Regions from separate parts of the Terrabacter sp. 2TAF16 genome, predicted to be linked through region 1. Evidence: riboswitches for the same ligand, from Rfam matches in the RefSeq annotation. Region 1 holds a riboswitch; each other region holds the start of a gene.
What was found. Region 1 has a riboswitch for cyclic di-AMP ahead of AB4Z14_RS17210 (C40 family peptidase). Riboswitches for the same ligand answer to the same signal wherever they lie in the genome.
Positions count from the first base shown of each region.

Region 1 (7,624 bases):
CCGCCGCACGGGCGACGGCGACCTCGCCGACGCCGACTCGTGGACGCGGCTGCGTCTCCAGCCCTGAGTCCCGCCCACACCCCGGACACGGAACAGGGCAGCCCGACGAGTCGGACTGCCCTGCTTCATCCATGGTGTGGATGGGGACGCGGCTATCGCGTGGCCACCTCACACGCTCCGGAAGAAATCACTTCTCGGATCACCTCCCTTCGGTTTCGATGTCACGACCGTACGTCGGGGTCTGACGGGCGGCAAGACCTTTTACGAGGGTTGTCCGGCGGGGCCGTCGGGGCCGTCTGAACCGCCGGGCTGCCCCGGTCGGTGCTGCTGCGGGTCGGTCGGCAGCGGGTCGTCGGTCGTCGTGCCGCTCGTGCCGCCAGCACCTGCGCCGGCATCGGCTTCGGCGCCGGCTTCGGCGCCGGCATCGCTGCGGGTCGGGTCGTCGGCGCTGGTCCGACGTCGACTGATCCGGGCGAAGGCGACGACCGCGGCCACGACTGCGACGAGGACCAGCGCCACGACGACCATCGGGCCCCAGGCCGCGTCCGGCGGTGCCGTGGCGTCCATCGGCCGGGCCGCGGCCAGTCCCACAGACACGGGCAGCGTCATGGCCCCACCTCGGCGTCCGGGGCGACCGCCGCGGTGGCCTCGGGCCTCAGCTCCGCGCCCCGTGACCCGCCGCCCGCCGGAGGGAGCGGCGTCGGCGGTGTGGGGGTCGGCGGGGTCGGCCCGGTCCCCGAGCCGGAGCCGTCACGGCGGTCGGCCGAGCGGGAGGGCGAGGACAGGCTGCGGGCGCCCACGAGCAGGGCGAGCAGCACGGGCAGCTCGAGGTAGGCGTGATAGCTCGCCAGGGCGGCATACAACGTCTTGCCCTGGGCGAAGTCGAGACCGAAGAGGACGGCGAAGAGTGCGGCGGCGACGAAGCCGACGGCCCACAGCCGCGGACCGGTCACCCACGGCACGCGGGCCTCGAAGGCCGCCGAGGCGTCCGGAGCGACGCGGGGGAGCAGCGCCACCCACACGACGTAGTGCATCGTCTGCATGAAGGCGAAGACGGTGAGGAAGCGCATCCCGAGCACCGTCGCCGCGGCGCTCGGCGGGGCGCTCGCGGCGAGGATGGTCTGGCCGTCGCCGACGACGCTGCGCACGATGCCGGGGTCGGCGCTGAGCCACCCGTCGAGGAACCCGAGCAGGACCACCGCCGGGATGGCGACGACCCACAGCAGCTGCACGGCCCGGAACGCCTGCCGCCCGCGACGCGAGGTGATCCGGCGCGACCACTCCCAGAGGAAGAAGAGCGGCACGACGTTGTGCAGGTGGGTCAGCACGACGAAGTGGTACGTCGGGAAGGTCAACGAGACGGCAGCCGCGGCACCGATGAGGACCCAGGCGGCGACCCGCCGCCGGCCGTCGAGCCCGTGACGGGCGGCAGCCGCGAGGATGACGTAGCCGAGCACGATCTCGGCGAGCAACGCGGGCCGCCCGACCACACCGGCGAGGAGCCGGCAGACCACGATGCCGGTGACGAGTGCGGCGAGCAGCTCGAGGAAGGGCCGCCCGAGGAGGCTGGCGAAGCGGCCCGCGACGTAGCGGATCTCGAGGAGGTTGTGCAGGATGCCGAAGAGGATGAGGCCGATGACGGCGGTCGCGATCGGCGCCCCGACGGCGATCGCGAGCGAGAGGCAGACTGCCACCAGCACGAGGAGCGTGATGGTGCTCGAACGATGCACCGCGACGGCCGGGTCGGGCGCGTCGGTCACGGAGCCGCCCGCTCGGGGCCGCGCGGTCACGAGGTGAGCCCCGCTGCGCTGCACGCCCTGGCGCTGACGCTGGCCGTCGAGGTGCCCGTGCTCGTGTCGTTCGCGCGCGCAGCGGGCTGGGCCGGGTGGGGCCGCGCGCTCGTCGGCGCGGTCGGCGTCAACATCGTGACCCACCCCGTGCTGTATGCCGTGTCGACGGGCTTCGGGTCACCGTGGCAGCTCGTGGGGGCGGAGGTCGCCGTCGCCGCCGGGGAGACGGCGCTCCTCGTCGCGGGGTGGCGGGTGCAGGCGCGCGAGGACGCGATGACGGTGGCGCTGGCGGTCGTCGCCGCCAACGCCGCCTCCACCGCCATCGGTCTGCTCGTCCTCTGAGTCCTGGCCACGGGCCAATGCTTTCGTCGGCTGGTCGGCCCGGCCACCCGAGTAACCCGATCGTTAGGGTCCTGTGGCGTGACCGAGATTCAGGGGGACGGCGCGGAGGGACGCAGCGGCAGCCTGCGCGCCATCGCGCTGTCGGCCTACGGGCCCACTCTCCTGGGCTCGACGGGCGCGGGCGCGGTGTCCCCGATCATCGCGGTGTCGGCACGTGAGCTCGGCGCCTCGGTCGGCGTCGCGGCGCTGCTCGTCGCGATGCTGGGCGTGGGCCAGCTGCTCGGCGACCTGCCGTCCGGTGCCCTCGCGGCCCGCATCGGTGAGCGCCGGGCGCTGCTCGTCGCGGCCGTGATCGAGGCCATGGGCATGCTCGTCGCGGCTCTGGCCGGCGGTCTCGTCTTGCTCTTCGTCGGGGTGCTCGTCATCGGGCTCGCCGGCTCGCTCTTCGGCCTGGCCCGGCAGGCCTACCTCACCGAGGCGGTTCCGGTGGCGATGCGGGCACGGGCCCTGTCGACGTTGGGTGGCGTGCACCGCATCGGCTACTTCGTCGGCCCCTTCATCGGATCGCTCGTCATCGCCAGGTGGGGGACCGAGGCGGCGTATGCCGTCGGCGGCGTCGCGAGCATCGCCGCGTTCGTCCTCGTCCTGCTCGCGCCGGACATCACCGGCTCGGCGCATCGGATCGGGGGCGGCGGACCGCCGCGCAGCGTGGCGTCCGTGCTCCTCCAGCACCGGCACGTCCTCCTGACGCTCGGCACCGGTGCCATGTGCGTGGCCGGGGCGCGCGCCATCCGCGAGGCCCTCGTGCCGCTGTGGGCCGAGTCGGTCGGCTTCTCCCCGGCGCAGACGTCGCTCGTCTTCGGGGTCGCCGGGGCGCTCGACATGGCCCTCTTCTACCCCTCGGGCTGGCTCATGGACCGCCACGGCCGGGTCGCGGCCGCCGTGCCCAGCATGCTCGTGCTCGGCCTCGGCATGATGCTGCTCCCGCTCGCCACGAGCCTCGTCGCCGTGACGGCCGCGGCGACCGTGCTCGGTCTCGGCAACGGCCTCGGGGCGGGGCTCATCATGACCCTCGGCGCCGACGCCTCGCCCGCGGACGGACGGGCGCAGTTCCTCGGCGGTTGGCGGCTCTGCGCGGACGTGGGAAGGGCAGCGGGCCCGCTGGCGTTGTCAGGGCTGAGCGCCATCATGTCGCTCGGCGCCTCCTCCGTCGTGCTCGGCGTGGGTGCCGTGGTCGGGGCGGGCTGGCTGCGCATCTGGGTGCCACGGCACGACCCGACCCGACGCGCGAGGACCGGGCCGACGCCCGGGCCACTCACGGGCGGTCCCTGACCGCTCTACGATTCTGAGAAGGTATGACCGTGACGGACCTGATCGACACCACCGAGATGTACCTGCGCACCATCTTCGAGCTCGAGGAGGAGGGCATCGTGCCCCTCCGCGCGCGCATCGCCGAGCGTCTCGGCCACTCGGGCCCCACCGTGTCGCAGACCGTCGCCCGCATGGAGCGCGACGGGCTCGTCGCGGTCTCGGGCGACCGTCACCTCGAGCTGTCCGACCACGGCCGGCTGCTCGCGACCCGCGTCATGCGCAAGCACCGCCTCGCCGAGCGGCTGCTCGTCGACGTCATCGGCCTCGAGTGGGAGTACGCCCACGACGAGGCCTGCCGCTGGGAGCACGTCATGTCCGAGAAGGTCGAGCGCAAGATCCTCGGCCTCATCGGCGAGGGGCTCGAGTCGCCCTACGGCAACCCCATCCCCGGTCTCGAGGAGCTCGGGGTGCGCCAGGACGAGGACTTCCTCACCGGCCTCAGCACCCTGACCGCCGCCGTGGGGGTCGCGCCGACGGTGGTGACGATCCGTCGCATCGGTGAGCCCGTCCAGGTCGACCCGGAGGCGCTCGCGCTGCTGACGAGTGCCGGCGTCGTGCCCGGCGCCCGCGTCGAAGTCGTCCGTGACGGCGGACGGGTCGTCGCCGTCCGCGAGGGCAGCGAGCCGTCCACGGGCGTCTCCCTGCCCGACGACGTGGCCGTCCACGTCTTCTGCCAGGCCGCCTGAACACGCCGTATCCGGCAGGGTTTGCCCCGGTTTGCCGGGTCGTTTTGGCAGGCCTTGCCACACCTCGTCCGGCCCCTTCCGGAGGTCGCTGAAATTTCTTTGACTTCCGGGAACTCGAAGGTGACAAGGCACTCCTACTTGGGTACGGTGGGCGAACTTGCTCTCCCCGTCGAGTGAGTGCCCCGGGTCGGACCGCCTAGTCCTGCCATCGACCTGAGGCTCAGTACGAACCGCATGGCAGGAGCGGGGGAACCACTTTCTCCGGGCGTCGAGAGACGCCCTCGGGGTGAAGCCCTCCGTGGACCGAGACCGGTCCGAGCGAAGGCCGGGCAGTACCTCCAGCCCGAACCCGACAGCTCACCTCGTAGGCGTCGAGAGGTCAAACGTGGCTCAGAACGTTCCCGGGCGCCACCGCGCCCCCGGTCGCTTCAACGCGATCTCGGAGCTCAAGACGATCGCCAAGGAGTCGGCCCAGCCCGCCGTGAAGGGTGCCGCCATCGTCGCGGCCTCGGGTGGTCTCGTCGCTTCGTTCGCCGGCACCGCGAACGCCGCTGACGGCTCCGCCAGCACGGTCGCCGGTCCCGCGGCCGTCGGCCCCGCCGTCGGCACGCTCAAGGCCGGCAACGCCCTGTCGGCGATCGGCTACGCCAAGCCCGCCCTCAAGCAGGCCTCGGTCAAGCCGGTCGTCATCGAGGACGTCCAGGTCAAGTCCGAGCGCGCCGCGAAGAAGGCCGCCGAGAAGGCCGCGGCCGAGCGTGAGGTTACCCAGCAGCGCGCGTCGCGCTCCGGCTCGACCACCCGGGTGGCCCTCAACGTCGCGCCCAACCCCAGCGCCACCGGCATCATCGGCATCGCCCAGTCGTACTTCGGCGTTCCCTACGTCTACGGCGGCACGACGCCCTCCGGCTTCGACTGCTCCGGCTTCACGTCCTACGTCTACCGCCAGGCCGGCATCTCGATCCCGCGCACCGCGTCCGCGCAGGCCGCGGCCTCGACCCCGGTCAGCAACCCGCGCCCCGGCGACCTCGTCTTCTTCGGCTCGCCGATCTACCACGTGGGCATCTACGTCAGCCCGGGCCGCATGATCGACGCCCAGCGTCCCGGCACCGTCATCGGCAACCACTCCATCTGGACGACGCCGTCGATGTACGGCCGCATCTGAGCGGTCACCTCTCACGCCACACGCTGCGCCCCCACCGGATCCGGTGGGGGCGCAGCGCTTTCCGGCCCTGTCGGCCACCGTGGTTGACTGAGTCGATGACCGATCAGCCTGCTGCCGAGTCCACGACCATGATCGAGCTCGACCTCTGGAGCGACCTGGTCTGCCCTTACTCGTGGGTCGCCAAGCGCCGTGTCGAGGCTGCCGTCGCCGCCTTCGAGCGGCCGCACGACGTCACGGTGCGCCTGCGCTCCTTCGAGCTCGACCCGGACGTCCCGGTCGGTGGCTCCGTGCCCGTCAGCGACCACCTCTCGGTGCGCCACGGCGGCGACGCGGGCGCTGGCCGGCTCATGAACGCCAAGGCCAGCGAGGTGGCCGAGGCCGACGACCTCGTCTTCGACTGGGACCGCGCGGTGCGCGCCAACACCTTCGACGCGCACCGGCTCTGCGCCCTCGCCGGCGAGATGGGAGGCCCCGCGCTGCGCTCCGCGGCGGTCGAGCGCTTCCACTCCGCGCACTTCGGCGAGGGCCTCGCCATCGACGACCGTGAGGTCCTGCAGCGCCTCGCCGGCGAGTGCGGTCTCGACGAGCGGCGGGTGTCGGCCGTGCTCGCCTCCGACGAGTACGCCGAGCAGGTGCGTGAGGACGAGCAGCAGGCGCGCTCCATGGGCGTGATGTCGACGCCGTTCGTCGTCGCCAACGGGTATGCCGCCGTGACCGGAGCGCACCCGGTCGAGGACTACCTCGCGCTGCTGCGCGGGGTGGCCACGCAGACCCTCTGAGCGCGGACTCGCAGGCAGGGTGCCCGGCCCGACGGGCCGGGCGGACGGCATACGCCCTCGGTCAGGAGGGCTGGTCCGCGGCCGGGCGGCCGAAGGAGACCGCGTCGTCCACGGCGGGTGGGGCGTCGGCGCGCAGCTGGTGGTCGGGGAGCGGGCCGAGGGCGTCGTTGACGGTCGAGAAGGCCCGGCGCAGCGCGACGAAGACCGTGATCGCGAAGATCTGCCGGTCGTCGAAGCCGGCGGCGCGCAAGGGCTCGAGGTCGGCAGGGGTGGTGGCGTTCGGGGTGCTCGCCACGGTCCGGGCCCAGGTCGCCAGGGCGGCGTCGGCGGCGTCGAGGGGCTCGTCGTCTCCGCGGAGCACGGCGCCTGCGACCTCCTCGCCGGCAGCGGTGGCGAGGCGGCCACCCCACGCGAGCGCGCAGTAGGAGTCGCCGATGGTCGAGGCGGTCGCGGCGATGAGGATGCCGCGCTGCCGGAAGCTCAGGCCGGCGACGGAGACCATGTCGGCCAGGAGCGCGAAGAGCGTGTCGTGGGCCGCTGGCGACTGCGCCCAGACGCGGCTGAGGTTCATGACGTAGCCGTGGTCGGTGACGTCGCTCGCGAAGTAGGCCTCGAGCTCCGGTGTCAGAGCCGGTTCGCTGAGGAAGCCGTGGCTCGGGTCGGTCGCCGTCATGTGCTGCTCCTGGGGTGACGGGTCGTGGAGTCTCTATGGTCGCACGCAGGTCCGGGTCGGATCCGGCTCTTGGGCAAGCCCGCCCGGGCGTCGGTAGGTGTGTCGCAAACGCACGCAAATCACCCGGCACGCCGCCAACCCTGTACATCCGAGGGCATGTCGCGCCATGATTCGGTCCCTCGCGCGTCTCCAGGGGAAGGATGCGTGAGGTGCGTTGCTGACGCGCCGACAGGCCGGGGACGGGACCCGGCGCCCGGTCACGCACCCTGCTGGAGCTTGGGTCGAGACAGCCGACGAGACGTCGGGGTACGGGTGGGGGACAGAAGAACGTGGAGCGGGCGCACGACGAGCACGGCGGCGAGTCCGTGGCTGGGGCGGACGAGGGCGTACGCGTCGACGGACCCGAGAGCGACGCGGCGCTCGTCGACCGGGTTCGGGCGGGCGACGCCGCCGCCTACTCCGTGCTGTGGTCGCGGCACGAGCCCGCGGCCCGACGGCTCGCCTCCCGGGTCGCGTCGCCGAGCGACGTCGACGACCTCGTCAGCGAGAGCTTCACCCGCACCCTCGATGCCCTCCGTGGTGGGGGCGGGCCCGACACCGCCTTCCGGCCCTACCTGCTCAGCACGCTGCGCCGGGCCAACATCGACGTGGCGCGGCGCTACACGAACCGGGTCGTGCTGACCGACGACGAGACGACCGTCGACACCCGCGCGGCTGCCTCGGCGGAGGACGAGGCCGTCGACGCCGAGGAGCGCGACGCCGTCTGGGCGGCCTGGCGTTCGCTGCCCGACGAGTCCCGGTCGCTGCTCTGGCGTCTGGTC
Region 1 is NZ_JBFRFZ010000011.1:133,613-141,236, forward strand. Features, by position in the region: gene pdxH (pyridoxamine 5'-phosphate oxidase) at 1-67, shown strand, start outside; gene AB4Z14_RS17185 (hypothetical protein) at 262-609, opposite strand; gene AB4Z14_RS17190 (hypothetical protein) at 606-1,760, opposite strand; gene AB4Z14_RS17195 (hypothetical protein) at 1,794-2,132, shown strand; gene AB4Z14_RS17200 (MFS transporter) at 2,211-3,464, shown strand; gene AB4Z14_RS17205 (iron dependent repressor, metal binding and dimerization domain protein) at 3,494-4,189, shown strand; cyclic di-AMP (ydaO/yuaA leader) riboswitch at 4,397-4,572, shown strand; gene AB4Z14_RS17210 (C40 family peptidase) at 4,575-5,351, shown strand; gene AB4Z14_RS17215 (DsbA family oxidoreductase) at 5,447-6,130, shown strand; gene AB4Z14_RS17220 (hypothetical protein) at 6,192-6,803, opposite strand; gene AB4Z14_RS17225 (sigma-70 family RNA polymerase sigma factor) at 7,133-7,624, shown strand, end outside.

Region 2 (7,624 bases), on a different contig from region 1:
GGCCCCTCGCACCCTCTTCGAGGCGTTGGACTCGTCCAGGACGCAGCAGCCGCCTCCCGAGGGCGAGCCGGAGGAGCCGGAGGACGGCCCACCGGGCAGACCCGGGGCCGAGGGCTCGGCCTAGCATCGGCGCATGTCCGACGTGCCCGACGTGCCCGACGTGCCCGACGTTCTCGACCGGATCGCGGCGACCGGTACGACCGGTACGACCGGTACGACCGGTACGACCGGTACGACCGATGCGCCGGCGGTGCGTGATGCCACGCCCGCCGACGCCGCGGCGTGCGCTGCGATCTACGCCCCCTACGTCACCGGCACGACGGTCACCTTCGAGACGGAGCCTCCCGACGTCGCCGAGATGGAGCGCCGGATCGCCAAGGCGCAGGCGCGGCACGCCTTCCTCGTGCTCGAGGACGCGGGAGAGGTCGTCGGCTACGCGTATGCCGGACCGTTCAAGGAGCGGGCGGCGTACCGGTGGTCGTGCGAGGTGTCGGTCTACCTCGCGGGCGATCGGCGGGGTCGCGGCGGTGGGCGGCGGCTCTACGAGGCTCTGCTCGAGCGGCTCACGGCCCGCGGCTACCGGATGGCCGCAGCCGGGATGACCCAGCCCAACGTGGCGAGCGGCCGACTGCACGCGGCGATGGGCTTCGAGCCGGTCGGCACCTACCGCGACATCGGTTGGAAGTTCGGCGCCTCGCACGACGTCGTGTGGGTCCAGCGACCCCTCGGTGACCCGCTCCCGTCCGGGGGCGCCGCCGAGAACCCGCCCGAGCCCACCTGACGGGCCAGCGCCGGTGCCCACCTGACCGGCCTGCGCCGATGCCCATCCGACCTGGTCCAGTCGAGTGAGCGCTCCGTCCCAGTCGAGTGAACGCCCCGCCACAGGTGGTCTGTGACGGGGCGCTCACTCGACTGTTACCGGGCGCTCACTCGACGGTGTGATCGGGGAGGGCGGGGTAGTCCGTGTAGCCCTCGGCGCCGCTGCCGTAGAAGGTGGCGGAGTTCGGCTCGTTGAGCGGGGCGCCCTCGCGCCAGCGACGGACGAGGTCCGGGTTGGCGAGGAACTCGCGCCCCACGGCGACGAGGTCACCGAGGTCGCGCTCGAGGATGTCCTCGACGTCGGCCAGCTCGGTGACCTTGCCGAAGCCGGTGTTGAGGATGACCGGGCCGTCGAAACGCTTGCGCAGATCGCGGACGAGGTCGGACTCCGGGTCGCCGAGGATGCTGAGGTAGGCGAGCCCGAGCGGGGCGATGCCCTCGACGAGCGACTCGTAGGTCGCGGCCGTCTCGGCCTCGTCCTCCTCGAGGACGCCCTGGATGTTGTGCGCGGGCGAGATGCGGATGCCGACGCGGTCGGCGCCGATCGCCTCGGCCACGGCCTTCGTGATCTCGACGGTCAGGCGGGCGCGGTTCTCGGGCGAGCCGCCGTAGGAGTCGGTGCGCTCGTTGCTCGACGGCGCGAGGAACTGGTGCGGCAGGTAGCCGTTCGCAGCGTGCACCTCGACGCCGTCGAGCCCGGCCGCGACGGCCTGGCGCGCAGCGTGGACGAACTCCGCCACGAGCGCGGGGATCTCGTCGGTCTCGAGGGCCCGGGGGACGGCATACGCCTGCTGGCCCTTCGGGGTCACGATCTCGCCGGGCGCGGCGATGGCGCTCGGCGCCACGCTCTCGAGGCCGCCCTTGTTGTCGGGGTGGGCGATGCGGCCGGCGTGCATGAGCTGGACGACGACGTGGCCGTTGCCCTCGTGCACGGCATCGGCGACGAGGCGCCAGCCGGCGACCTGCTCGTCGGAGTGCATGCCGGGGGTGTCGAGGTAGCCCTGCCCGACGGCGCTCGGCTGGGTGCCCTCGGTGATGATGAGGCCGGCGCTCGCGCGCTGGCCGTAGTACTCGGCGTTGAGCTCGGTCGGTGCCTGGCCCTCGCCCGCGCGGTTGCGGGTCAGCGGGGCCATGACGAAGCGCTGGGGAAGGTCCCAGCGGCCGATGCGGATGCTCTCGAAGGCCGTGGACACAGGCCTGCTCCTCACGTCTAGGGGACTGTCGGTGGCGGTTGGCGGCCCCCACCGTCGGTCGGTGGAGCCTTCAACTACCTAGGCGACAAGGAGGGCAGGCGGTCGATCATTCCCGTGTGTCCAGGGTTGCGCGTGTGGGGGATCCCACGCGGCCGGAGGGTTTCGGGTGGGTATGCCGAAGGGGAGGATGCGCAGGCATCCTCCCCTTCGTACGCGCTCAGCTCGTGGAGAACTCCGCGGTGGTCGTCGCGGAGGTCGTCGAGATGACGACCCGGTGGGTCACGGCGCGTAGATGTACTTCATGCCGGGACCGTCGGTCAGCGTGCGCGTGTTGTAGTTGTACGCACCGGCGAGGGCGTTCATCTCGATGATCGTCACCTCGTTGCCGTTGACCGCGGTCACCCAGGCGACGTGGCCGACGCTCGAGGATCCGTGGACGCCGGGCTGCATGACGAGGATCGACCGCGTGCGCGGCGTGCCCGTCACGGTGTAGCCGGCGGACGCTGCGCCCGAGGCCCACGCCATGGCGTTGCCGGTCCAGCCACCGGGGTAGTAGCCCTCGGACTGGTACCACTTGTTGAGAGCGCCCCACGTGCACTGGCCCGCGGTGGCCCAGTTGGACGAGGCGCGCACGCCGGACGAGGCGCTCGGTGCTGCGGTGTTGACGCTCGCCTTCGCCGACGACGTGCTCGTCGTCAGGGTGGCGCGGGTCAGGTCGCGGGAGGCGCGCTGGACGGCGACCTTGCGCGAAGCGGCAGTCTGGGCGGCAGTCTGGGCGGCGGCCTTGGCGGCAGCGCGCTCGGTCTTGACCTGGACGTCCTCGATGACCTGCGGCTTGGCCGGCGCGACGCGGTGGGCGACGGCCTTCTGCACGGCGGGGGCGAAGCCGATCTTCGACAGCGCGGTCGACGCGGCCGGGGTGGCAGCCGTGGCCGGACCGACAGCGGCGGGAGCCGCGGTGTCGACACCGGCAGCAGCCGCGACGTCACCCGAGTTGGGCGACAGGGTGTCGGCGCTCGCCGGGTTGGCGAAGGTGGCGACCAGTCCACCGGTGGCGGCGACGACGGCGCCCGCCTTCATGGCCGGCTGAGCCGACTCACGGGCGAGGAGCTTGAGTTCGTTGAGGGGGTTGTGGCGGCCTGGCGCACGATGGCGACCGCGGATGTTCTCAGTGTTCACGCGTGTTACCTCTCCGCGCCTACGAAGTTAGCTGTCGGGTTCGGGCGGAAAGGTGCCCGGGCCACGCCCGCCCCGCGAAGCTCGCGTGGCGGGTGGGTCTTCACCCCAAGGACGTCCGAAGTCGTTGCGTAGGACGTCCGGAGAAACGTGTGGTTCCTCCGCTCCTGTCACAAGGTTCGATCTCTCTCGTCAGGCGGTGACAGGACTAGGCGGTCCACCTCACGAGAGCCCGACCAGGTGGCCGGACTCCCGGAAGACTAGACGAGGCGACTGGCAAATGTCACGCCACGGTAACGACGACGCGCGCCGATCGCCCCTGAATGTCCGAAGTGCCCGTCTATACCAACGCTTTACCTTCGGATGGGTGAGACGTGGATCACATCCGGCCGTCGTCCTCGACAAGCCCCCCACGGGTATGCCGCGGGGTCCCTCGTGGGGACCCCGCGGCATACGCCGGACTGGTGTGGCTCAAGTGTGGCTCGAGCGTGGCTCGAGCGTGGCTCGAGTGCGGGTCGGGCCGGGCGCGGTCCTGACGCGGTCCTGACGCGGTCCTGACGCGGTCGTCAGGTGGCGCTCGAGAGGTGGCCGAAGACCACGACGTTGTCGCGGTACTCGTTGCGACTGTCGGTCGGCCCGCCACACGTCACGAGGCGGATCTCGGCATGGGTGAGGTCGCCCTTGTAGACGAGCTCGGTCGGGAACTGGGACTTCTTGTAGGCCGCGACCTTGTCGACGGTGAAGGTCAGGTGCGACCCGTCCCGCCGCGACACCGTGACGACGTCACCGGCCCTGACCTTGCCCAGCTCGTAGAAGATGCCCGGGACGCCCGAGGGGGTGTCGACGTGTGCGGCGAGGACGGACGGGCCGAGCTGGCCCGGCGTGGGGCCGGCGTCGTAGATCCCGACCTCCTGGGCCGTGCCCGGCACGGAGATCGTGCCATCGGGCTGGATGCCGAGCCGGACGAAGTGCGAGGAGCGCACCCCGATCGACGGAATCTCGATCGACGTCGGCTCGGAAGCCTCGAGGAAGTCACCCATGCCGACGGTGCCCGGCGCGGCGCCGGCCGTCCTGCCCGCCGTCGGTGTCCCACCCTGACCGGGGGACGCCGACGGGCTGGACGAGGACGGGCCGGGCGCCGCGGGGGCGCTGGCCGTGGCGACCCCGCCCGCCGCGGGCTGCGGCGGGCCGGGGGTCCCCGGGCTCCCTCTGAGGCCGACCACGAGCGCGACGATCCCGATGACGACGAGCACGGCCGTGACCGCCAGCGCCGCCGCCACTCCGGCGCTGATGCGGCGGGTTCTGCGGTCGCCGGTGGGCGACGTCGGCTCGGGCGTGGAGCCGGTCGGTGCGCTCATGGTCGGGTGACTCCCGGTCGGTCGTGTCGGTGTCGGTCGTGTCGGTGTCGGTCGTGTCGGTGTCGGCCGCTCAGTGTCGGTCGCTCGATGTCGGCCGCTCGGACTCGGTCGCTCAAGTGCGCGACGTCGGTCTCGGTCACTCAGGCGCGCGACCGGGCGCGACGGGCGGCGAAGGCGCCGGTCCCGGCCGCGGCGAGCAGGGCGCCAGCACCGACGAGCATGAGGGCCTCGTTCTGGCCACCGCTCTTGAGGCCATCTGCGGCCTGGCCGCCGCCGGTGTGCATACCGCCGGCCGGGGCGACGCGCAGCGCGCCACACAGGGCCGGGTCGGTGGCCTCGGTCGGGAGCGACGGCATGAGGTCGCTCTTCGTGGCACCGGAGTACTTGCCGTCCTTGTTGTAGTCGACACCGTGGATGACGACGACGGACTGGCCGGCCGAGATCGCCTTGGCGACGTCGCTCGAGACCTTGATGCTGCCGCGCTGGTAGGCGATCTTGCCGCCGGGCGCCGTGCTGAAGCGGTCGATCGCGAGGCCCGACTTCGGGCTCGTGTCGCCGGTCTTCGTCAGCGACACGACGATGTCGCCGTAGGCCGGTCCGCCCTCGGTCGTGTTGAGGTGGCCGTCGCCGTTCTTGTCGTCGGACAGGACCGGGCACTCGTGGCGGGCCTCGGCGCCGAAGTGGATGTGCGCGGCGTGCGGGTTGTCGGGGAGCAGGCCGTTGGCGGCCATCGTCACGGTGATCGTGTTGCCGGTGACCTCGACCATGGCGGTACCGCTGCCGTCGACACCGTTGCCGGCGACGGGCTTGAGGTTGGCGCTGACCCAGGCGTCCGCGGCGAAGGCCGGGCCGACGCTGAAGGCCATGGCGGCGGCAGCAGCGAGGCTGGCGCCGGCGATCCGAGTGGTGGTGGTGCGCATCTGTGTTCCTCCTTGACGAGGAGACAAACCGTCCATCCTGCTCTGCTTCAGACGGGGGGTCGTCGTCGACCGTCTCCGGGCGGGGGTTCGCCGCGGGCAGGCCCACTGGATTGGGGTTCCACCGAAATTTCTTCGATGGAGGCGCGCCGTGGCGCGCCCCACGGGTCTTCACTGGAGGGGTCGGGCGCGCTGCGCCCCCTCACCTGCCCACCTTCACGGAAGGACACACCGTGCTCCAGGACTCCCACGCCTTCAGCGGCTTCTCCGTCGACGACGTCGGCGCCGCCCGGACGTTCTACGCCGACACCCTCGGCCTGCGCGTCACCGAGGAGAACGGCATGCTGACGCTCCACCTCGCCGGCGAGGGCGGCGAGCGTCCCACGCTCGTCTACCCGAAGCCGAACCACGAGCCGGCGTCGTTCACGATCCTCAACTTCCCGGTCGACGACATCGAGGCCGCGGTCGACGAGCTGACCGCGAGGGGTGTCATCTTCGAGACGTATGCGGGGACGCCGATGGAGACCGATGCCAAGGGGGTCTTCCGCAAGGGAGGGCCGCTCATCGCGTGGTTCACCGACCCGGCCCGCAACGTCCTCGCGGTCATCGAGGCACCGGGCCCCGGCTGATCCGCGGCGGGCAGCGTGTCAGGCGTCGTGGCCCTCGGAGACGGCCGCGCGGCGCTTGAGGCAGAGCTCGGTGATCTCGGAGACGAGCTCGAGCGGGACCGGTCGGCTGATCGGGAAACGCACGGTGTCCTTGGCGCGGCGGTAGGGGCTGATCGCCTCCTCGAACTGCGCGTCACCCGTCGGGACGGGGTAGAGGCCGACGTGGTTCTTCCAGCCGGCGTAGTAGATGAGGGGCTTGCCGTCGACGGTGAACGTCGCCATGCCGTAGCTGATCTTCTCGCCTGCGTGAGGGGCTACCTCGCGGATCGTACGGCGGACCCCCGCAAGCTGAGTTCGCGTCTCCTCGGGGTAGGAGGCGATGTAGTCATCGACTGACGCAAATCTCGGGGCCAATCCTGGTCCTCACTTCAGTTCCGGACCGGTCGTTGGAGGGGGTGACTCGACTGTATTGGGCGAAACGGACGACTGCAAAGTAAGTACACGTTTAGTGACCAAACGGTCACAAAACTACAAAAGCTGAATTGGACCGACGATCTCGCCGCAAGACGTGCTGAAGGCCGTCCTCCGTGTGTCTGGGGCCCTGACGTTCGAAGGCCCTGGCGTTCGAAGGCCCTGACGTTCGAAGGCCCTGGCGTTCGAAGGCACTGACGTTCGAACGCCCTGGCGTTGGAGCCGACGTCCGGTCAGACCTCGGCTCAGACGTCGACCCAGGCCTCACCGGCGAGGACCCGGCCGACGACGCCCTCGGGTCGGCAGCCGAGGAGGGTCGCGACCGCGAAGTCGGCGGCCAGGCCGTCGAAGACGCCGTGGCGCCGGAGCATCGCGTGCTTGCCCCCCTCGACGGTGACGTAGCCGACCTCGGCGGTACGGGCGAGGTCGCGGGCCACCGCCGCCGAGCTAGTCGGTCGGGCGATGCGGTCGTCGTCTCCGTGGACGACGAGGACGCGTCGCCCGGTCAGGTCGAGGTGCCCCTCGGTCGGGTAGACCCACGGGTTGAGCGCGACAGCGCTCACGACGGGGTCCTCGCCGGCCGCGAGCAGCGCGGCCCGACCGCCGAGCGAGTGACCGACGAGGCAGACGGGCAGGTCGGGACCGAAGCGGTCGGCGACCTCGCCGAGGGCCCAGCGCACGTCGTCGACCGGGGTGTGGTGGGCGTCCCAGCCGCGCGTCGAGTTGAGCAGGCGCAGCACGGCCAGCTCGCCCTTCGCGGCGCGCGCGATGCGGCCCGCGATCGGCACCATCCGCAGCACCGACAGCTGGGTCGGGCTGACGCGCATCGGTGTGCGCCGCGCCGCGCCGCCGTGGAGCACGAGGACGATGCCGCGTGGCGCGCTCGGAGCCGTCGCGTCGATGAGCCGGGCGTGCGTCACGTCTCGCTCCTGGTCCGCAGCTGGGTATGCCGTGTGCTCGGGTTCGCGGGTCACGTGCGGTGTTCGGAGCGCGAGCGTCAACGGCTTGGTGTCCTCACGGCATACCCGTTCGGTGTCGCCGGTCAGCCACTGTCCAGGGTTGGTGAGGCTGGTTCAGGGGCG
Region 2 is NZ_JBFRFZ010000004.1:342,793-350,416, forward strand. Features, by position in the region: gene AB4Z14_RS07125 (potassium channel family protein) at 1-124, shown strand, start outside; gene AB4Z14_RS07130 (GNAT family N-acetyltransferase) at 134-781, shown strand; gene AB4Z14_RS07135 (alkene reductase) at 927-2,012, opposite strand; gene AB4Z14_RS07140 (CHAP domain-containing protein) at 2,292-3,191, opposite strand; cyclic di-AMP (ydaO/yuaA leader) riboswitch at 3,196-3,383, opposite strand; gene AB4Z14_RS07145 (sortase domain-containing protein) at 3,755-4,546, opposite strand; gene AB4Z14_RS07150 (hypothetical protein) at 4,687-5,466, opposite strand; gene AB4Z14_RS07155 (VOC family protein) at 5,697-6,092, shown strand; gene AB4Z14_RS07160 (iron chaperone) at 6,111-6,485, opposite strand; gene AB4Z14_RS07165 (alpha/beta hydrolase) at 6,788-7,462, opposite strand; gene AB4Z14_RS07170 (zinc-dependent alcohol dehydrogenase family protein) at 7,616-7,624, opposite strand, start outside.
Region 2: linked by a shared signal. The riboswitch ahead of AB4Z14_RS07140 (CHAP domain-containing protein) and the one ahead of AB4Z14_RS17210 (C40 family peptidase) in region 1 are both predicted to bind cyclic di-AMP.

Region 3 (7,624 bases), on a different contig from region 1:
CAGCCGGACTCGCACGTCACGGTGGAGCTGGCGAGGGGACTCGAACCCCTAACCGCCTGTTTACAAGACAGGTGCGCTACCAATTGCGCCACGCCAGCACGTCTCGGCGCGAGCGCCGCGGACGGGCGAAAGCGTAACCGAGCCAGACGGCATACGCCCAAACACCGGGCGCGAACCGACGCCGGACATGAGAAGGACGGCCCCGCGCAACCCAGGGGTTGGTCGCGCGAGGCCGTCCGGCTCAGTTGTATCAGGAACTCACGGGAGTCGCAGAGTCTGACCCACGAAGATGAGGTTCGGGTTGGTGACCCGGGCGCCGTTGGCCTTCCAGAGGGCCTTCCAGCCGCCGGCCACGTGGTAGCGCGCGGCGATCTTGCCGAGGGTGTCGCCGCTGCGCACGGTGACCTTGGCGCCCTTGGCGGTGTTCTTGACCGTGGGCTTCGTCGCGTACGTCTTCTTCTTGACGACCTTCTTCGTCGTCACGGGCTTGCGGACGGTCGACCGCGAGACCGGGGTCGTCGTCGCGCCACCGTTGGCCCGGGTCAGGCCGGCCCGCTGCGAGCACACCGGCCAGGCGCCGGGGCCCTGGGAGGCGAGCACGCGCTGCGCGATGGCGATCTGCTCGGCCCGCGTGGCGAGGTCGGCGCGCGACGCGAAGGCCGTGCCGCCGTAGCCACGCCACGTGCTCTGCACGAACTGGAGGCCGCCGTAGTAGCCGTTGCCGGTGTTGATGTGCCAGTTGCCGCTCGACTCGCACTGGGCGACGCGATCCCAGACCGAGGCGGCCTTGGCCGACCCGCCCGTGGCGATGCCACCGACGATGGTGGCGGCTCCAGCGATTCCGACTCCCGCGATGCGCTGCTTGACCGAGATCTTCTTGGCCGCAGCATGCTTGGACATGTACTGCATGGGTGATCCTTCCTGACGCGCGCCTGCGGGGTTAGCTGTCGGGTTGGGGCGTCAGGTGCCCCGTCGCGGATGCGACTTCACCCCGAGACCAGATCTCGTCCTCTTGACATGCGCTTCGATACACATGCACTCACTGGCCACACTGGGTCCCCCGTCCTCGCCCGGCCCACGGGTGTGGGCTACATCCCTGGCTGGCGAGGCTCGGCGCGCTCAGGGAACGGATAAATGGGTGTCCATGTGAAGTTGTGGGAGCGTTCGTGTGGAGCCGGACGCGACGAAGCGACCCGGGAACCGAGTGGTGCTGCTCCCGTTCGACCCGAAAGTCGAGGCCGCCGAGCACTGACGGTACGGGACGTTTCCGCAGCGCACAAGGCACGTCGAGACACTTCCGTGATCTTTTTTTCAGCCCCAGATGCAGGTCGATGCGCTATGCACACAGGCCTCGCACAGGGGCCGCCCGGGCGCCCCACAGGCCCCGGCCCCGCACGCTCAACCGTCTCGCGCGCCGAGCCGTCACTTCCCGAACGGGTTCGTCGTGAACGGGTCCCACGTGAGGCTCGACCCGTGCTGCAGGGCCACGAGCGCAGCCGCGACGCCGAAGACGGCGAGCAGCCCGGACACGATCTGCGCGGCCAGGCCGGCCGGCACGAGGCGCCGCGCCATCGAGCGCGAACCGCGTCGCAGCGAGGCGCCGCCGGGGCCCCACCACAGCATGAGCAGGCCGAGGACACCGCCGATCGCGAGCGTGATCGGTGTGCCCGGGCCGAGGTCGGTCCCCTGCGTGCCGGCGAGGAGCAGGGCGGCCGCGAAGACGCCGGCGAGCGCCACCGCCACGGGCAGGAGCAGCCCGACCCCGGTTGCGATGATGCCGACGACGAGGTGCCACGGGCTCGACACGACGGCGAAGGGCACGTCGCTGCGGCGGCGGCCGAAGTCGTAGCGGCGCAGCACGAGCGCCGTGACCGAGCGGTCGGTGGCCCGGGCGAGCGCCGACAGGACGACGAGCACGACGAGGGCGATGCCCGGCCACGCCATGAGGGCACCGACCCAGGCGATCGCGACAGCGGCGAGCAGTCCGGTGCGCATCGGCAGTCCGATGCGCGGGTCGCCCTCGCGCTGGGCGGGCTCGTCGTCCTCGTCCCACTCGTCGTCGGGCCAGTAGCCGTCCTGCGGAGCCGGCTCGACGTCCTGCCCGCCGCGCCCGTGCCGGGCATCGTAGGCCTGGGCGCCGCCCCAGTCGTCCGGCGACGCGGGCTCGTCGTCCCAGCCGTGGTCGTATGCCGCCGGGCCGGGGTCGGACGACCGCGGACCGGTCGGGGGCGGGGCCCACCGCACCGGGTTCGCCGCGGCCGCGCCAGCGCCCACCGCGCCCACCGCGCCCACCGCGCCTGCCGTGCCTGCTGTGCCGACGGGCGGCATGACGGCGGTGCTGCCGTGCTGCACGACCTGGGTGTCTCCGGGGGTCGCGCTGACGCGGCCGTCGTCCCACGGGTTGCCGCTCGGCGTCGGCACGGTCGCCGCGCGGCCGGCGGCGTAGAGCTCGAGCGCTGCGATGACCTCGTCGGCGTGAGGGCGAAGCCGCGGATCGGGAGAGAGGGACGCGCGCAGCAGCGGCACGAGGCGCGGGTCGACCCCCTCGAGGTCGACGTCGCCGGCACGGACGCGGGTGAGCACGGCGTCCATGCGGGCGCGGCCGAACGGCGGACGGCCCGACGCGGCATACGTGATCGTGGCGGCCCAGCCCCACCAGTCGGTGGCGTCGGTGATGGCGGCACCTTCGACGAGCTCGGGCGAGAGGTAGCCGGGCGTGCCCATGACGAGCCCGCCGACGGTGTGGCGCACGTCGTCCTGCAGGTGCGCGATGCCGAAGTCGATGAGGACCGGGTCGCCGTCCTCGATGAGGACGTTGCCCGGCTTGATGTCGCGGTGGACGACCCCGCACGCGTGGATGGCGCGGATCGCCTCGGCGATCCCGCGGGCCAGGCGAAGCAGGTCCGCCGGGGCCAGCGGGCCGTGGTCCTCGACGACCTCGTCGAGGGCCGGGCCGGGCACGTAGCGGGTCACGATGTAGGGGCGGGGCGCCATGACGTCGGCGTCGATGACGCTCGCGACCCGCGCGTCGCGGATGCGCGAGAGGGTGTCGACCTCACGGGACAGTCGCTGCCGGGCGTCGGCGTCGTGCGCGACGTGGGCGCGCAGGACCTTGATCGCGACGGCACGGCCGCGCGGGTCGAGGGCGAGGTGGACCACGCCCATGCCGCCCTCGCCGATCTCCTCGATGAGGCGGTACGGGCCGATCCGCTGCGGGGACCCCGGCCCGCCGGGGCGCGCTGCCACGGGCACGCCACCGGTGCGCGCGCCGGGCCGCGGGTTGGGCACCCGCTCGGTCCGGTCGTACGCAGTCATACCCCTACGGTATGCGACACGGGCGCCACGGCAGGAACCCTGCGGCAGCGAGCCGCGGAGTGTCCTGGTTCGTCGGTTCTGTCCGGTTTCTCCGGGGCGTCAGCTGCTGATGTAGTCGCGCAGCTGGTCGCGCTCGGACTGGAGCTCGGAGAGCCGGTGCTTGACGATGTCGCCGATGCTGACGATCGCGGCGAGCTTGCCGTCGGCGTCGACGATCGGCACGTGGCGCACTCGCATCTCCGTCATCGTCCCGGCGAGGTCGGCGATGTTGTCGTCGGCCGAACCGGTGGTGACCTCGCTCGTCATGATCTGCGACACCGGCGCCTCGAGCACGCTCGTGCCGGTGCTGTGGAGGTGCCGGACGATGTCGCGCTCGCTGACGATCCCGTCCACGCTCGTGCCGTCCGTGCTCACCACGACCGCGCCGATGCGGTGCTCGGCCAGCAGGCCGAGCAGGCCGGCGACCGTCTCGTCGGGCTTGATGGTGATGACCTCGCTGCCCTTCTTGCGCAGCACGTCAGAAATCTTCACGGCGACTCCTTCACCTCGGCGCGATGCCCTCAGGCGGCCACCCGCTCCACCAGAGATGCCCTGTATCGACCCTAGAGCGGGACCGCACCGGGCGCCACCGTTCGCTCGTTAGAGTGGGACCGATCGCGCCCCGCGGCGCCCCTCCCCCGGGTCTGGGTACGTCGAGGGCCGTGCCCTCCCCTCGAGCAGCAGGAGCTGATTGCGTGTCGACCCCTCGGCCGACCTACGACCTCGTCATCGCCGCGAACCGCCTGCCCGTCGACAAGGTCGTCACCGACGACGGCGCGGTCGAGTGGCGACGCAGTCCCGGCGGCCTCGTCACGGCCATGGAGTCGGTGATGCGCACGCAGCCCGGCGCCTGGGTCGGCTGGGCCGGAGACGCCGGTGAGGCACCCGAGCCGTTCGACGAGGACGGCATCCACCTGCACCCCGTGCCGCTGTCGACCGACGAGGTCCGGGACTACTACGAGGGCTTCTCCAACGACACCCTGTGGCCGATCTACCACGACGTCATCGTGCCCGCGACCTTCCACCGCGAGTGGTGGTCGAGCTACCAGACGGTCAACCGTCGCTTCGCCGAGGCCGTCGCCGAGGTCGCGGCCGAGGGCGCCACCGTGTGGGTGCAGGACTACCAGCTCCAGCTGGTCCCTGCCCTCGTGCGCCAGCTGCGGCCCGATGTGCGCATCGGGTGGTTCAACCACATCCCCTTCCCGCCCGTCGAGCTCTTCGCCCAGCTGCCGTGGCGGGCCCAGCTGCTCGAGGGCCTGCTCGGAGCCGACTTCCTCGGCTTCCAGCGCCAGGCCGACGCCCGCAACTTCGTGCGCGCCTGCCGCCAGCTGCTCGGCGCCGCGACCAAGCGCGACCGCGTCACCGTCGAGGGTGCCCACCGCCAGGTCCGGGCGGCGGCCATCCCGATCTCCGTCGACTTCCAGGGACTCGAGGAACTGGCCAAGCGCCCCGACGTCATGGAGCGCGCTCGCGAGATCCGCGAGAGCCTCGGCAACCCCAAGGTCCTCATGCTCGGTGTCGACCGGCTCGACTACACCAAGGGCATCCGGCACCGTCTCAAGGCCTACGAGGAGCTGCTGAGCGAGCGCCGCATCGGGCCGCCCGACGTCACGCTCGTGCAGGTCGCCACCCCGAGCCGCGAGCGCGTCGATGCCTACCGCAACCTCAAGATCGAGATCGAGCAGACCGTCGGCCGCATCAACGGCGACCTCGGCAAGATCGGCGCCCCGGCCGTCCACTACCTGCACCACTCCTACCCGCGCGAGGAGATGGCGGCCCTCTTCCAGGCCGCAGACGTCATGCTCGTCACCCCGCTCCGCGACGGCATGAACCTCGTTGCCAAGGAGTACGTCACGTGCCGCCATGACCTCGGGGGCGCCCTCGTGCTGTCGGAGTTCACCGGCGCGTGGCACGAGCTGCACCAGGCCTTCGCGTGCAACCCGCACGACATCGAGGGGCTCAAGCAGACGATCCTGCGCGCCATCAACACCCCGGCCAAGGACAAGCAGCGGATCATGAAGGCGCTCCGCCGCCGCGTGTCCGACCACGACGTCCAGCGCTGGGCGGCCCGCTACCTCGCCGCGCTCGCCGCGGCGCCCGAGATGCCGGGGGCCGAGTCGCGCCCGCGGCCCACACCGCACGCTGAGGAGACACCGCTCATGCCGGCGCCCAGCGAGTCGTCCGGCACGTCGTCCGACCGTCCGGGCAGCGACTCCCGCGACGAATCCCGCAGCGCGACGGACGGGACGCGGTCATGAGCACCGGCGCACCGACCACCGAGGCCCTCGAGGCCGCGGCCTCCGCGGACGTCCTGCTCGTCGCGACCGACTTCGACGGGGTGCTCGCGCCGTTCGACGCCGACCCGATGCAGGCCACTCCCGTCGAGGGCACCGTCGAGACGCTCCGGTCGCTCGCGAGCCTGCCCGGCGTGCACGTCGCCGTCGTCTCGGGCCGCGACCTCGGCACGCTGCGTGAGCTCACCGGCATCACCGAGGACGATCCGATCGTCCTCATCGGCAGCCATGGCGCCGAGTCGTCGAGCCCGGCCGTGCGCGAGGCCATGGAGGCGGCCGCCGTCACCCCCGACGACGAGGTGACGCTCGCCCAGCTGCGCACCGACATCGAGGCCCTCGTCAAGGAGCATCACCCCGAGGCCGGCATCGAGTACAAGTCGGCCGCCGTCGTCGTCCACGTCCGGGGCATCCCGCGCGAGACCGGCGACGCCGCGATCGCCGACGCCCGGCGGGTCGCCCTCGACCACCCCGGCGTCAAGGTGCTCAAGGGCAAGTCGGTGCTCGAGCTGTCGGTCTCCCACGCGGACAAGGGATCCGCGGTCACCGCCCTCGGCCGCCACGTCGGCGCCGTCGCACGCGTCTACCTCGGCGACGACGTCACTGATGAGGATGCGTTCATGCGGATGCGTCGACCCGAGGACATCACGGTCAAGGTCGGCACCGGCTCCACGGCCGCCCGCTATCGCGTCGACGACGAGCAGGCGGTGGCCGCACTGCTGACGCATCTCGAGCAGCTCAGCTCCGCCGCCCACGCCCCGAGCTGACGGACGCGACCGGGCCACCCGGCATACGCACCCGAAGATCAGGGCGCCACGGCCCCCGAACCGTCGGTCAGGGCAGGTATGCCGTCCGCTGGCGTCGGGTGACGCCCCTCAGTGGCGCCGGACGGCGCCGGTCGACCCGCGGACCACGAGCTCGGGGCGGAAGACGTACTCCGCTCGGGGAGAAGGTTGCCCGGCGATCTCGTCGAGCAGGGCGCGCACGGTCGCAGCACTCATCGCGTTGACGCTCTGGCGAACCGTCGTCAGGGGTGGGTCGGTGAAGGCGATGAGCGTCGAGTCGTCGTAGCCGACGACCGAGAAGTCGCGCGGCACGTTGAGACCGCGCTTGCGAGCCTCGCGGATCGCACCGAGAGCCATGAGGTCCGAGCCGCACACGACGGCCGTGGCGCCGCGGTCGAGGAGGCGGCCGGCCGCCGTCGCGCCGCCCTCGACGCTGAACAGCGAGCGCTCGATGAGGTCGTCGACGTCGGAGCGACCCGTCAGCTCCTGCATCGAGTGGCGGAACCCGGCGATCTTGCGGATGACCGGCACGTAGCGGTCGGGTCCGACCGCGAGGCCGATCTCGCGGTGCCCGAGGCTCACGAGGTGCTCGAGCGCGAGCCCCATCGAGGCGACGTCGTCGTTGCTGATGAAGGGCGCGTCGACACCCTCGATGTAACCGTTGACGAGCACGAGCGGCAGGTTGCGGTCACGCAGCGCGACGTAGCGGGCCGAGTCGGTCGTCGTGTCGGCATGCAGGCCGGAGATGAAGATGATGCCGGCGACACCGCGCTCGAGGAGCATCTGGACATAGTCGTCCTCGTGGACTCCCCCGGCGACCTGGGTGCACAGCACCGGGGTGTAGCCGTTCTGCGCGAGGGAGTTCTCGATGATCTGTGCGAACGCCGGGAAGATCGGGTTGGTCAGCTCGGGGACGATGAGCCCCACCAACCCGGCGCTCTTGCGCCGCAGGCGACTCGGCCGGTCGTAGCCGAGGACGTCGAGCGCCGTCAGCACGGCCTGGCGGGTCGACTCGGCCACCCCGGGCTTGCCGTTGAGCACCCGTGACACGGTGGCCTCCGACACGCTCGCCTGGTCGGCGATGTCACGCAGTCTTGCCTTCACGTCACCTCCCCCTTCGTCGCACGTGTCGTGGACCGTCGTCGGTCGGGCGCCACGTCCAGATGCTGACCCCGGGCCCGCTGGCGCTCAGTG
Region 3 is NZ_JBFRFZ010000006.1:659,491-667,114, forward strand. Features, by position in the region: tRNA gene AB4Z14_RS11930 (tRNA-Thr) at 23-98, opposite strand; gene AB4Z14_RS11935 (transglycosylase family protein) at 259-909, opposite strand; cyclic di-AMP (ydaO/yuaA leader) riboswitch at 913-1,100, opposite strand; gene AB4Z14_RS11940 (protein kinase domain-containing protein) at 1,423-3,315, opposite strand; gene AB4Z14_RS11945 (CBS domain-containing protein) at 3,415-3,846, opposite strand; gene AB4Z14_RS11950 (alpha,alpha-trehalose-phosphate synthase (UDP-forming)) at 4,050-5,612, shown strand; gene otsB (trehalose-phosphatase) at 5,609-6,412, shown strand; gene AB4Z14_RS11960 (LacI family DNA-binding transcriptional regulator) at 6,521-7,534, opposite strand; gene AB4Z14_RS11965 (glycoside hydrolase family 13 protein) at 7,536-7,624, opposite strand, start outside.
Region 3: linked by a shared signal. The riboswitch ahead of AB4Z14_RS11935 (transglycosylase family protein) and the one ahead of AB4Z14_RS17210 (C40 family peptidase) in region 1 are both predicted to bind cyclic di-AMP.

Region 4 (7,624 bases), on a different contig from region 1:
CCTGCGTCGTCGACGTCGTGCCTTTCGGCGGCGGGCCCGAGCTCGTCGGCAACCTCAACTTCGCCCTCGTCTGGCTGGCCCTGCACCAGCTCGGGTTCGCTTGGCGTGACGGCCGGCTCACGACCGCTCGCGGGTGGGCGATGGCCCTCCTCGGTTTCGGCGATGGGTCTCGCCGTCGCGTTCGGGCCCTACCCGACGTCGATGGTGGGCCTGCCCGGAGAGGCCGTCTCCAACATGGCGCCCCCCACGGCGGCCCTGCTCGCCCAGGGCATCGGCATCTGCGGTCTCGCCGTCGTCCTGCGGCCGGTCATGGCGCGCGTGCTCGCCCGGCCCCGTGTCTGGCGCTCGGTCGTCCTGGGCGGACCCTTCGCGATGACCGCCTTCCTCTGGCACCTCACGGCGCTCATGACGATCCTCCTCGCGTTGCGCGCACTCGGCGTCGTCCAGCCGTCCGTCGCGTCGTGGCAGTGGTGGCTGACCCGGCCGCTCCTCTTCACCGTGCTCGCGGTCGTGACCGGCCTGCTCGTGGCCGTCTTCGTCCGCTTCGATCGCGGGCCTCGCACGGCGGCTGACGCGGCGGCGGAACCGCGGGGCTGGGTCGACCCCGTGGCGGCCGTGTCGGCGGGCGTGCTCTTCTTCGGCATCCTCATCGTCTCGATCGTCGGCGTCGACGTGCTCGGCAACCGGCCGGTCTTCTTCCTCGTCGGCGACGTCACGCCGATCGTCGGATTCGCCGTCCTCGGGGCCGGGCTGCTCCTGCTGCGCACGACCCGCCCCCGCGCACCCCGCACCTGACGCGCGCTCCGCCTGTCGAGTGAGCGCCCCGTCCCCGTCGAGTGAGCGCTCCGTCCCAAGGAAACTCGATGGCAGCGCCCACGCGCGGACCCCTACCGTCGTGCCATGGAGACGAGGCTCATCGACGTGCACGACGACGCCGTCTGCGCCCGCGCGTACGACGTCATCATCGCCAGCAAGGGCCACGAGCGCCCGTGGAACGAGCCGCCCTCCCTCGCGGAGACGCTCGTCGAGTGGCGTCACGTCGACGAGGCCGAACGCATGGAGATGTGGGCTGCCCACGACGGTGACGAGCTCGTCGGCGTCGCGACGCTCTGGCTGCCGCTGTCGGACAACACGACGATGACGTGGACCGACGTCCAGGTGGACCCGGCCCACCGCAGGCGCGGCGCCGGCACCGCCCTCGTCGAGCGCCTCCTCGAGCGGGTCCGTGAGGAGGGTCGCGTCACGATGGTCGTCGACTTCCTCGTGCCCCCGGACTCGGAGGGACACGGCTACCGCCGCTTCGCCGAGCGGCACGGCTTCCACCTCAGCAACACCGAGATCATGCGCCACCTCCAGCTGCCCGTCGACGAGGACCTCCTCACGCGGCACGCCGAGCACGCCCGACCGCGCTGGGAGGGTGTCTACCGCCTCGAGACCCATGTCGGCGGCGTGCCCGAGCACCTGCAGGAGTCGCTCTGCGCCGTCATGAACCAGCTCGCCGTCGACGCGCCCACGGGCGACATCGAGTTCGAGGAGGAGTCCCTCACGCCGGCGCGCTACCGGGAGTACCTCGACGTCGCGAGTGCCCAAGGGCGCGTACGCCTGACGACCGTCGCGGTCCACCAGGACAGTGGCGACGTCGTGGCCTACACCGACTTCATGCTGCCCTCGGGTGCCCCTGGGATCGCTTGGCAGTGGGGGACGCTCGTGCACCGCGACCACCGGGGACGTCGGCTCGGGATGGCCCTCAAGGTCGAGAACCTCCGGCGCCTGCAGGTGGACCACCCCGAGCGGCAGCGGGTCGTCACCGGCAACGACGACACTAACTCGTGGATGGTCTCGATCAACGAGGACCTCGGCTTCCGCATCGTCGAGCTGTGCCCTGCCTACCAGCGGTCGCTCGCCTGACCTCGCCCGTCCCCCTCGGTCCTCGCGACCGAGTCGGCTCGCGTTCCACTCACGGCCGCGCCACCGCGCGCCCGTCACGGCACCCCGTGACCGGGGCGGACGGCATACGCACGCCGTCGTGAGACGACGAGGCGCCCGCTCCCCGGGTGGGGAGGGGCGCCTCGAGGTGAAGTGTGGTGCGCGTCAGAACGCGGACTCGGGGACGTCCATGAGGTCGTTGTCGGTGGCCTCGGCGATGGCGCGCTCGGCGGCGAGCTTCGGCAGGACGTTCTTGGCGTAGAAGGACGCTGCGGCGACCTTGCCGCGGTAGAAGTCGGCGTCCTTGCCCGTGGCGCCGCCGTCGATCGCCTTCTGGGCGACCTCGGCCTGGCGGAGCAGCAGCCAGCCGACGACGAGGTCACCGGCCGCGAGGAGCAGGCGGGTCGTGTTCTGGCCGACCTTGTAGAGGTTGGCCGTGTCGCCACCCATCCGCGGGTCGCTCTTCATGGCGTCGCCGATCATGTGGCCGACGATGCCCTGGACGTCCTCGAGGGCCCGGCCGAGCAGCTCGCGCTCGGTGTCGAGCGAGCCACCGAGGTCCTTGGCGAACTCCTGGATCTGTCCGGCGACGTGCTGCAGGGCCTGGCCCTTGTCGCGGACGATCTTGCGCAAGAAGAAGTCGAGTCCCTGGATGGCGGTCGTGCCCTCGTAGAGCGTGTCGATCTTCGCGTCGCGGACGTACTGCTCGATCGGGTAGTCCTGCAGGAAGCCCGAGCCGCCGTAGGTCTGGAGCGACTCGGTGCCGAGCAGGACCCAGGCGCGCTCGGAGCCGAGGCCCTTGACGAGGGGCAGCATGAGGTCGCTGATCCGGTTGGCGACCTCGGCCGCCGAGCCCTTCTCGAGCGGCACCGTCGGGTTGCCGCCCTGCGCCTGGTTGACGGCGTCCTGCTGGCTCGCGGTGTAGATGACGAGGGCGCGCAGACCCTCGGCATACGCCTTCTGGAGCATGAGCGAGCGGCGGACGTCGGGGTGGTGCGTGATGGTGACGCGGGGCGCCGCCTTGTCGGTCATCTGCGTCAGGTCGGCGCCCTGGACGCGCTCCTTGGCGTACTCGAGGGCGTTGAGGTAGCCGGTCGAGAGCGTGGCGATCGCCTTGGTGCCGACGAACATCCGGGCGTTCTCGATGACCTTGAACATCTGGGCGATGCCGTCGTGCACGTCGCCGAGCAGGGTGCCGACGGCCGGCTCGTGCTCGCCGAAGGTGACCTCGCACGTGGTGCTGACCTTGAGGCCCATCTTGTGCTCGACGTTGGTGACGTGGGCGCCGTTGCGCTCGCCGAGCTCGCCGGTCTCGAGGTCGACCTGGAACTTCGGCACGATGAAGAGGGAGAGGCCCTTCGTGCCGGGGCCCGCGCCCTCGGGGCGGGCCAGGACGAAGTGGACGACGTTGTCGACCATGTCGGACTCGGCCGAGGTGATGAAGCGCTTGACGCCGGTGATGTGCCACGTGCCGTCGGGCTGCTGGACGGCCTTGGTGCGGCCCGCGCCGACGTCGGAGCCGGCGTCGGGCTCGGTGAGCACCATGGTCGTGTGCCAGGCCTGGTCGACGATGTGCTTGGCCAGCTTCTTCTGGTCGTCGGTGCCGAGGTGCCAGAGGAGGTTGGCGAAGGAGTAGCTCGCCGTGAACATGTGGATCGCGGGGTTGGCGCCGCAGACCATCTCGGCGACCGACCAGCGCAGCGAGGCCGGCACGACCATGCCACCGAGCTCGGCGGGGACATCGAGATTGCCCCAGTCGCCGTCGACGTAGGCCTTGAACGACTTCTTGAAGGAGTCGGGCATCGTCACCGACTGGCTGACCGGGTCGTAGACGGGCGGGTTGCGGTCGCTGTCGAGCAGGCTGTCGGCCAGCTCGTGCTCGGCGAGGCGTGAGACCTCGCGGAGGATGTCCTTGGCCGCGTCGACGTCGACGTCGGCGTAGATGCCGGTGGCGAGGACGTCCTGACGGTTGAAGACCTCGAAGAGATTGAACTCGAGGTCACGCACATTGCTCTTGTAGTGGCCCATCCGGGGACCCTCCACGTTCTGTCGCTCGTCGTGCGTCCGCGCTGTCGTCGGCGGGCGCGCCAAGTTACTGGCCGGTCACTTCCATGATGCTACTGACCGGTAACGATCGCAAGGGGGAGAGGTCACGGTTCCGCCACGAGCGGCCTCCGAGGGCGTATGCCGCCCGGCCGGCTCGTCGCCGTCATCGCCGGCGCGACCGCACGCCGCCTCGACCGGGTGCTCGACGGCGTCGACGAGGACGCGGTCCAGCACGCACTGGCCCGGGCGACCGGCAACTACCGGCGCGGCAACGAGCGGTGACGGTGGGGGAGCGCCCGCGACCCGTCTCGCGAGGCCCGGCCGGACGGCATGCGTGCTCGGACGGCATACGCGCCCGGACAGCAGAAGGGCCCGGTCACGGAGACCGGGCCCTTCCCATCTGGAGCAGGCGGCACGAATTGCACGTACGTCTTCCTTCTGGAAGAAGGCTGTTCTGCTACTGAACTACGCCTGCGAGGCGTCGCCAACCGTAGCAACAGTCGGGCCGCGACGTCCAAACGGCGCGCTCGGGCGCGCCGGCGGACCACGCGCTCGGGTCCGGGCCGACTAGCTCGAGGTCAGCCGAGGGTCACGAGCCGTCGCGCAGGCGGCGGGCGAAGGCCGACGACCGCGCCCGCAGATCCTCTACACGTCGCTCGACGAGGGCGAGCGGGTCGAGGCCGCCCTCCATGCCGTTCGGCGGGCGTCGGACGTGCGTCGAGCAGCTGAAGTCGGCGTGCACGAGGGTGCCGAGGCTGTTGCCCTCGCGGCCGGATGCCCCGGCCCGCCGGGCCACGAAGAGGGCCACCTCGCTCGTCGCGAAGGCGTCCTCGCACCAGGCGCACATCGCGCTCGCCTTGCGCGTGCGCTCGGCGGTCCGGAGGAGGAAGCCGACGGGTTCGTCGTTGACCGGGACGACGGCGTAGGCCCGTTGCGGGTTGCTGCGGTCAACCCAGCCGAGGTAGTCGAGCGTCTCCCAGCGCGGGCCGAGGTCGAGGTCGGCGGGGAGGGTGGCCTGCTTGGCCTCACGCCGGGAGGCGTTGACGAAGGAGGCGCGAATCTCGTTGTCCGTCAATGGTTTCACGGTCTGTTCCTGTCAGTCGGGCAGGACCGGGGTGCCCGGTCAGCCGGGGTGGGGGAGGTGGAGCGGGACCGTGACCGCTGAGCAGGCCATGACGGCCACCCACCTCTCCGCGGGCCTCCCCGCTGACGACTGACGTGCCCCGACGGAGCAGCGTCCATGGTGCGTCACGACGTCCACGGTGGTCCACTGGTTTACCGAGCACCGCAGCGCCGGACTGCGTATGCCGTGGGCTGCCGAGAGCGTCCTCCACGCCACGGCGCCGGATGGAATGTCTGCTTCCACCGCATTTGACTTGTCAACTATTGCCACAATCTGTTCGTCTAGGACCCTTTTCGTGACCTGTCTGTCACCGTCGATGGATGCTCATCGCCCGGGGTCTCCCCCGAGCGGCCCACCGCACGCCGAGTCCTGTCCACCGGTGGGGCAGCAACGCAATAACGGACAGGAGTGGGGGACCCACTTTCGGGCCGGCCAACCGGTCCTTGGGGTGAAGCCGCATCTGCGGCCGGGCATCTTCCGCCCGAACCCGACAGCTCACCTCACAGGCGTGGGAAGGAATCCACCATGCCCACTTCTACCCTTGCACGCCGAATTCCCTTGCAGTCCTTGGCTATCACGCCACTTCTCGCAGCCGCCCTCCTCGTCGGGACGGGTAGCGCGCCGACATCGTCGGTGACGCACCAGGCTGCCTCTCGAGCGGGAACCGCTCCGGTCACGATCAAGGCCAGACCGGTCGCCTACGTCTCGGCCGCCACGCGCGCTGCGCGCGGCAGGACCGCCGTCAGGGTCGCTGCCGCACAGCAGGGCGATCCCTACCGCTACGGGGCTGCTGGCCCGTCGGCGTTCGACTGCTCCGGCCTCGTCTACTACACCTACCGCACCCGTCTCGGCGTCGGCGTCCCGCGCACCGCCAACGCCCAACGACTCGCCAGCGTCCGCATCAGCAAGGCGAACGTCCAGCAGGGCGACCTCATCTTCTTCATGTCCGGAGGCCGCGCGTACCACGTCGGCATCTACGCCGGCTACGGCAAGGTCTGGCACGCACCCAGACCCGGCCAGCGCGTCCAGCTCTCGAGGATCTGGACGACGAGCTGGGTCGCAGGCCGCATGCCCTGACCCGGATCGGTCCCGGGGGTCCGTGTCGACCCTCGGGGCCGTGTCACCGGACGGTGCCCACCTCTCGGTGGTTCGACTCGTCGTGCGCGGAGCGAGCGACGGGAATCGAACCCGCGTATCCAGCTTGGGAAGCTGGCGCTCTACCATTGAGCTACGCTCGCACGGGCCGCCCGGAGGTGCCCCGCGAAGGGTCCGCAAGGCGGCACGCGGCGTCAGTGTAGCCGACACCGCGCCAGTGTCAGGAACGCGACCCCAGGGGCCGAAACCGTCATGGATCTCGCCAAGCAGACCGCCTTCGTCGACCACGTCCGCGAGCGCGGCGGGGCGAGTGCCCAGGTGGCCGTCACCCTCGAGCAGTTCTTCGAGGGCAACGACTGCGAGTGGTGCATCGCGCCGAACCGTCCCGAGGACGTGCCGCTCGACACCGTGCGCCGGGTGCTCTTCGAGCTGCGCGAGCACCCGGAGGTGCACGACGTGCGGGTGGAGCTCGACGTCCTCGAGTTCCAGGACTTCCCCGACGACGAATGGCCCTACGCGAGTGGGGTGGCCGTCATCACGACCCTGCTCCCCGAGGAGGTCGACGCGATGACGATCGATGCAGACACCGAGTCGAGCGGCGGCCCCGCCGCGAGCGCGCAGTGGCTCGTCGACGGGCCGGTCGTGCCCGAGGGCCACCACTACGTCGGCGTGTGGTGGGACTGATGGCTGCCGACGGCGGCCGGATCGTCACGGGAGAACTCGAGCAGGTCACCGGCGCCGTCTGCTACCACGGCGAGGGGCCCGTGTGGTCGCCGACGTGGGGTGGGCTGCGCTGGGTCGACCTTCTCGCCGGTGACGTCCTGACCCTGCGCGCCGACGGCTCCGTCGACCGCCTGCACGTCGGCGACGTCGCCGCCTTCGTGCGGCCACGCAGGTCCGGGGGCTGGGTGGTCGCGACCGAGCGCGGTCTGGCGCTCGCGGACGAGCCGGACGGCACACCCACCCCGTGGTTCGACCTCTGGGACGACCCGACGGTCCGGATGAACGAGGGCGGCGTCGACGGCGAGGGCCGCCTGTGGGCGGGGACGATGGGCTACGACCGCGTGCCCGGCAGCGCGCGGCTCCTCCGAGTCGACGGCAACGGCGACGTCACGACCCTGCTGCCCGACGTGACGATCTCCAACGGCATCGACCTCTCGCCCGACGGCCGGCTCGCCTACTACGACGACACCCCGACCGGCCGCACCGACGTCTTCACGGTCGTCGACGGCGAGCTCACCGACCGGCGCCCCTTCGTCACCCACGACGTCGGCCACCCTGACGGGCTCACCGTCGACAGCGCCGGCAACGTCTGGGTCGCTCTCAACGGCGCGGGCCGCGTCCGCTGCCACTCACCGGGGGGCGACGTGCTCGCCGAGGTCGCCGTCCCCGTGCGCCTCACGACGGCGTGCACCCTCGGCGGCGACGACCTGC
Region 4 is NZ_JBFRFZ010000013.1:31,106-38,729, forward strand. Features, by position in the region: gene AB4Z14_RS18065 (acyltransferase family protein) at 1-795, shown strand, start outside; gene AB4Z14_RS18070 (GNAT family N-acetyltransferase) at 901-1,908, shown strand; gene AB4Z14_RS18075 (acyl-CoA dehydrogenase) at 2,092-3,954, opposite strand; gene AB4Z14_RS18080 (hypothetical protein) at 4,111-4,254, shown strand; tRNA gene AB4Z14_RS18085 (tRNA-Gly) at 4,374-4,447, opposite strand; gene AB4Z14_RS18090 (FBP domain-containing protein) at 4,562-5,056, opposite strand; cyclic di-AMP (ydaO/yuaA leader) riboswitch at 5,477-5,619, shown strand; gene AB4Z14_RS18095 (C40 family peptidase) at 5,663-6,172, shown strand; tRNA gene AB4Z14_RS18100 (tRNA-Gly) at 6,263-6,333, opposite strand; gene AB4Z14_RS18105 (hypothetical protein) at 6,443-6,874, shown strand; gene AB4Z14_RS18110 (SMP-30/gluconolactonase/LRE family protein) at 6,874-7,624, shown strand, end outside.
Region 4: linked by a shared signal. The riboswitch ahead of AB4Z14_RS18095 (C40 family peptidase) and the one ahead of AB4Z14_RS17210 (C40 family peptidase) in region 1 are both predicted to bind cyclic di-AMP.